Aquibium oceanicum: one gene and its partner. The protein of the gene in region 1 binds, or shares a complex with, the protein of each later gene. Links are inferred from orthologs where the notes say so. Each region holds a gene or a part of one and is shown on either strand. Other genes may lie near its edges.

Region 1 (3,296 bases):
GATCCACAAGATCGGCATGAACTCCTCCGACACCGCGCAGCTCTTCTTCGACGAGGTGCGCGTTCCCGCGGCCAACCTGATCGGGCAGGAGGGCATGGGCTTCACCTACCAGATGCTGCAGTTCCAGGAGGAGCGGCTCTATCTGACCGCGAGTTCGATCAAGGCCTTCGACCGCCTCATCGATCTCACCATCGAATACACCTCCGAGCGCAACGCCTTCGGCAAGTCGATCCTCGACAACCAGGTGGTGCATTTCCGCCTGGCGGAACTGCGCACCGAGGTCGAGGCGCTGCGTGCGCTCGCCTGGAGCGCGGTGGAGCAGTACGTCGCCGGCAGCGACGTGACGAAACTCGCCTCCATGGCCAAGCTCAAGACCGGGCGGCTGGCGCGCGAGATCTCCGATGCCTGCCTGCAATACTGGGGCGGCATGGGCTTCACCGCCGACAATCCCATCAGCCGCGCTTACCGCGACACCCGCCTCGTCTCGATCGGCGGCGGCGCCGACGAGATCATGCTCGGCATCATCTGCAAGCTGGAAGGCACCCTGCCGGGCACGGGAAACCGCGCGCGGAAGACCGACTGAGCCGTGGTGGCACGCCATCCGCCACCCTCCATTGCAACCACCGTGGAACCCTAAGGCTGCCGCTTCATTAAGCGAAACGCGCGCTGCGCGTCTCTCTTCTCGAAGGAACCACTATGGCCAAGTCCACCAAACAGTCGTCCAGCACGACCGCGACGATCCACGACCAGAAACTCGTGCGCGGCAATGGCGGCGAACTGCACCAGATCGCCGAGGGCGATACGCCCGTCATGACCACGGCGCACGGCGTGCCCGTGTCAGACGACCAGAACACGCTGAAGGCCGGCCCGCGTGGCCCGAGCCTGATCGAGGACTTCCACTTCCGCGAGAAGATCTTCCATTTCGACCACGAACGCATCCCCGAGCGCGTGGTGCATGCGCGCGGCTACGGCGCGCACGGTTATTTCGAGACCTACGAGTCGCTCGCCAAATACACCCGCGCCGACATTTTCCAGCGCGCCGGCGAGAAGACCCCGGCCTTCGTGCGCTTTTCCACCGTCGCCGGCTCCAAGGGCTCGTTCGACCTCGCCCGCGACGTGCGCGGCTTCGCGGTCAAGCTCTACACCAAGGAAGGCAACTGGGACATCGTCGGCAACAACATCCCGGTCTTCTTCATCCAGGACGCGATCAAGTTCCCCGACTTGATCCACTCCGTGAAGGCCGAGCCGGACCGCGGCTTCCCGCAGGCTCAGTCGGCGCACGACAATTTCTGGGACTTCATCTCGCTGACCCCCGAATCCATGAACATGATCATGTGGGTCATGTCCGACCGCGCCATCCCGCGCTCCTTCCGCTTCATGGAAGGGTTCGGCGTCCACACCTTCCGCTTCCTGAACGAGAAGGACGAGTCGACCTTCGTCAAATTCCACTGGAAGCCCAAGGCCGGGCTCCAGTCCGTCGTGTGGAACGAGGCCGTGAAGATCAATGGCGCCGATCCCGACTTCCACCGCCGAGACCTGTGGGACGCGATCCAGGCGGGCGATTTCCCCGAATGGGAACTGCGCGTACAGCTCTTCGACCAGGCCTTCGCCGACGGCTTCGATTTCGACGTGCTCGACCCGACCAAGATCATCCCCGAGGAACTGCTGAAGCCGATCCCCGTCGGCCGGCTGGTGCTCGACCGCATGCCCGACAACTTCTTCGCCGAGACCGAGCAGGTCGCGTTCATGACGCAGAACGTGCCGCCCGGGGTCGACTTCTCCAACGACCCGCTGCTGCAGGGCCGCAACTTCTCCTACCTCGACACCCAGATCAAACGGCTGGGCTCGACCAACTTCAGCCATATCCCGATCAACGCGCCGAAGTGCCCGATGCACCACTTCCAGCAGGACGGGCACATGGCGATGCGCAACCCCGTCGGGCGCACCAACTATCAGCCGAACTCGTTCGACGACGGCCCGCGCGAATCGCCCCGTCGCGGCTTCCGCTCCTTCGCCGAGCCGCTCGAGGGCGAGAAGGTGCGCCTGCGGGCGGAGAGTTTTGCCGATCACTACAGCCAGGCGCGGCAGTTCTTCGACAGCCAGACCGCGCCGGAGCAGAAGCACATCGCCATGGCCCTGACCTTCGAACTCTCCAAGGTCGAGACCCCGGCGATCCGCGAGCGCATGGTCTCGCATCTCCTCAACATCGACGAGGGACTGGCCGAGATGGTTGCCGACAAGCTCGGCATGAAGAAGCTGCCCAAGCCGGCCGACGCTGCGGTGACGCCGCGCACCGATCTCGACCCGTCCCCGGCGCTCTCGATCATCCAGAACGGCCCCGACAGCTTTGCCGGCCGCAAGGTCGGCGTCCTGGTCAGCCCCGGCGCCGACGCCGCGCTCCTGAAGAAGCTTCAGGCCGCGCTCCAGAAGGAAGGCGCGATGATGGAGGTCGTGGCGCCCAGGGTCGGCGGCGTCGAGGCGGCCGACGGCAGCTGGATCGAGGCCAAGCACATGATCGACGGCGGGCCGTCGGTCCTGTTCGACGCCGTGGCGCTGATCCTGTCGGAGGAGGGAGCCGAGCACCTGACGGGCGAGGCCGCCGCGCGCGATTTCGTTGCCGACGCCTTTGCCCACTGCAAGTTCATCGGCATCACCGCCCACGCCGCGCCGCTGCTTCAGAAGGCAGGCGTGGAGCCGGACGCCGACGAAGGAATGATCGACATCGGCGACGGCCAGAAGGCGATCGACGGTTTCATCGCCTCCTGCCGCAAACTGCGTCTCTGGAGCCGCGAGATGGCGGTCAAGCTGTAGCGGCCCCGACCATGTAGGAAGCGAAGGCGCCGGTGCAGAGCCGGCGCCTTCGTGCTTGTTCGGTGACCCGCGCGAAGTGTGCCGGTCAGTGCATCAGGCCCGCCGTGCGCAGGGCATCCTCGATGATCTTCTGGACGCCGGTCGCCTCCGCTGCCGGCTGATGCGTATCCCGCTTCGGCGCCGCGGCCTTCGTCGCATCCTGCCCGGTCGCATCGCGATGGGGCCGGGAGGCGGGCGACACGGCATCCGTTTCCCCTTCCGTCACGACCGCTTGCGCGATGCCCCAGAACCCGGCAATCCGCCGCGTCGACGAAATGCCGACGTCCAGCATGTAGGGTCCCACCGACCCCGGCCCGTCATGGCCGACCGGCGTGCCGTGGCCCATGCCGGCGATCATGTTGACCTCCAGCACCGCCTCGCCGGCGGCGTCGCACCAGACCTGCCGCGTCAGCCGGCCCGCCGTCTCCGAGCGGCTCGGGTTCGCG
Region 2 (3,079 bases), 1.3 Mb from region 1 along the record:
GTTGCGCGATCTCGACCTTCCCGACGGCATGCGGCTCGGCATCGTCTATCGCGACGGACAGGTGATCAAGCCGAGCGGCTCGCTGCTCATCCGCCCCGGCGACCGGGTGGTGATCTTCGCCATGGCGAACGCGGTGCGCCAGGTCGAACAGATGTTCCGCGTCAGTCTCGAGTTCTTCTAGAAGCGCGCCGGTCGGAGCCGAGGGGACAATGCCGAGAATTTCCTACGTGAACGGGCGCTACGTGCGCCATGCCGAGGCCGCGGTGCACATCGAGGACCGCGGCTACCAGTTCGCCGACGGCGTCTACGAGGTGTGCGAGGTGGCGCGCGGCTTCATCGTGGACATGAAGGGGCATCTCGACCGGCTCGATCGGTCGCTGCGGGAACTGGCGATGGACTGGCCGCTCGGCCGCAAGGCGCTGGAGGTTATCATTCGCGAGGTGGTGGCGCGCAACCGGGTGCGCGACGGCCTTGTCTATCTCCAGGTGACGCGCGGCGTTGCCCCGCGCGACTTCCTGTTTCCCAAGGATACCGCGCCGTCTCTCGTCGTCACGGCGCGCAAGGTCGATCCCGCCGTTGGTGCCAAGCGGGCCGGAACCGGCATCAAGGTGATCACCGTGCCGGAAAACCGCTGGGACCGCGTCGACGTCAAGACGGTGGGCCTCCTGCCCAACGTACTGGCCAAGCAGGCGGCCAGGGACGCGGGCGCGCAGGAGGCGTGGTTCGTCGACACCGACGGCATGGTGAAGGAGGGCGGATCCTCGAATGCCTGGATCGTCACGAAGGATGGCCGTCTCGTCACCAGGCCGGCCGACCACGGCATCCTGCGGGGCATCACCCGCACAACGCTGTTCGAGGTCGCCGCCAAGCTCGGCCTCGCGATCGAGGAGCGCGGCTTCACGGTCGCGGAGGCGAAGGACGCCCGGGAAGCCTTCATCAGTTCGGCGACGACCATCGCGATGCCGGTGGTCGAGATCGACGGCCATGTGATCGCTAACGGCCACCCGGGTTCGGTGGTACTTTCGCTGCGCGAGGCTTTTTTTGACGTTGCGGAAAAAAGCCAAGCCTGATAACCGCATTGAGGGGGAGTGGGGCGAGCTATTGCGCCAACCCTTCCGAGGTGGGTAGTTTTTCGTACATTTGGAACGGGCGTTTACGTGTTGACGCCGTCGTGTACGGGGGACGGGGAACGGCGAAAGAAAAGAAAAATGGCGGAACGTTCGCAGAATCTTCAGGATCTGTTCCTGAATTCAGTACGCAAGAGCAAGAATCCTCTTACGATCTTCCTGATCAATGGTGTGAAGCTTACGGGCGTGGTGACATCGTTCGACAATTTCTGTGTTCTCCTGCGCCGCGACGGGCACTCGCAGCTCGTCTACAAGCATGCCATTTCCACCATCATGCCGAGCCAGCCGGTTCAGATGTTCGATGGCGAGGAAAGCAGCCGGGAAAGCTGATTGGACGCTAGCAATCCGGGCGGGCGCCAGCAGGGGGCGAAGGACCGGCAGGCCGACGAGGCACTGAAGGGCAAGACGGCGCGCGCCGCGATCGTCGTGCCCGTGCTGCCGCGATTTTCCCGCGAGGACGACGAGAGCAAGGCCCGTCCGCGGCTGTCGCGGTCTCCCGAAGCGCGCTTCGCGGAGGCGATCGGGCTTGCAAGGGCGATCGATCTCGATCCGGTCTACACGGAAATCGTGACGGTGAACGTGCCGCGTCCGGCGACGCTTCTTGGAACCGGCAAGATCGAGGAACTGGCCGAACACATCAAGCAGGCGGAAGCGTCGCTGGTCATCATCGACCATCCGCTGACCCCCGTGCAGCAGCGCAACCTCGAAAAGGCGCTGAACGCCAAGGTGCTGGACCGCACCGGCATCATCCTGGAAATCTTTGGCGAACGGGCGCGCACCAAGGAAGGCGCGCTGCAGGTGGAACTCGCCCATCTGAACTACCAGAAGGGCCGCCTCGTGCGCAGCTGGACGCACCTTGAACGCCAGCGCGGCGGCGCGGGGTTCCTTGGCGGTCCCGGCGAAACCCAGATCGAGGCCGACCGGCGCATCCTGCAGGACAAGATCACCAAGCTGAAGCGCGAGCTCGAAACCGTGCGGCGCACGCGCGAACTGCACCGCTCCAAGCGCCGCAAGGTTCCGTTCCCGGTGGTGGCGATCGTGGGCTACACCAATGCCGGCAAGTCGACGCTGTTCAACCGGCTGACCGGCGCCGAGGTGCTGGCCGAGAACATGCTCTTCGCCACGCTCGACCCGACCCTGCGTCGTGTGCGGCTGCCGCATGGCACGATCGTCATCCTGTCCGACACCGTCGGCTTCATCTCCGACTTGCCGACGCATCTGGTGGCAGCGTTCCGGGCAACGCTGGAAGAAGTGGTCGAGGCCGATCTCGTCATCCACCTGCGCGACATTTCCGATCCGGACACGGCCGCGCAGGCCGAGGACGTCGAGCGGATTCTCTCCGACCTCGGCGTCGACACCGCGCCCGACGGCAAGGTGGTTGAGGTCTGGAACAAGATCGATCAGCTGGACGCGCAAAACCGCGAGCGGCTGATGCAGCAGGCTGCGCGCGACCCGCAGGCGCCGCCCGTGGCGGTGTCGGCGATCAGCGGGGAGGGGCTGGAAAACCTTCTCGCCATCGTGGAAAGCCGCGTCTCGGGGGATCTGGAGACGATGACGGTGCAGGTCCCGCCGGACGGCCTGCGCCACCTCGACTGGATCTACCGGAACGCCGAGATCATCACGCGCAAGGACCTCGATGACGGCGGCGCGGAACTGACGATCCGCGTCACGCGCGCAACACGCGCCGAACTGGAAAGCCGGCTAACGACCGCTGGGCCGGCGCCGGAGTAGCGATACTACTCGGCCGCTTTCGCGCGCTGCCAGAGATCTTCCATCTCATCGAGCGAGGCGTCTTCGAGACGGCTTCCGGACGCGTTCAGCGCCCGTTCGATGTAGTGGAAGCGGCGGCGGAACTTTGCGTTCGTCCCGTGGAGCGCCGTCTCGCCGTCGATGCCGGCGTGACGGCCGAAATTGACCAGCGCGAAGAGCACGTCGCCGAACTCGTCCTGCGT

The links.
Region 2: the proteins of katE (region 1) and hfq are in contact, whole or in part, in a crystal structure (PDB 3VU3), measured with the Escherichia coli proteins. The link is inferred for Aquibium oceanicum from one-to-one orthologs.

The regions. Positions count from the first base shown.
Region 1 is NZ_CP018171.1:4,399,893-4,403,188, reverse strand. The notes cover bases 276-3,253. They hold katE (catalase), read left to right. Parts: upstream 276-696; coding sequence 697-2,811; downstream 2,812-3,253. Other genes in these bases: BSQ44_RS21490 (extracellular catalytic domain type 1 short-chain-length polyhydroxyalkanoate depolymerase), read right to left, coding at 2,897-3,253; BSQ44_RS21500 (acyl-CoA dehydrogenase family protein), read left to right, coding at 276-583. In the rest of the region: more of BSQ44_RS21500, read left to right, coding at 1-275; more of BSQ44_RS21490, read right to left, coding at 3,254-3,296.
Region 2 is NZ_CP018171.1:3,110,564-3,113,642, reverse strand. Bases 72-2,832 are described here. They hold hfq (RNA chaperone Hfq), read left to right. Parts: upstream 72-1,208; coding sequence 1,209-1,457; downstream 1,458-2,832. Other genes in these bases: hflX (GTPase HflX), read left to right, coding at 1,458-2,832; BSQ44_RS15200 (D-amino-acid transaminase), read left to right, coding at 210-1,070; trkA (Trk system potassium transporter TrkA), read left to right, coding at 72-181. Outside these bases: more of trkA, read left to right, coding at 1-71; more of hflX, read left to right, coding at 2,833-2,858; mazG (nucleoside triphosphate pyrophosphohydrolase), read right to left, coding at 2,864-3,079. UniProt on the Escherichia coli protein: RNA chaperone that binds small regulatory RNA (sRNAs) and mRNAs to facilitate mRNA translational regulation in response to envelope stress, environmental stress and changes in metabolite concentrations.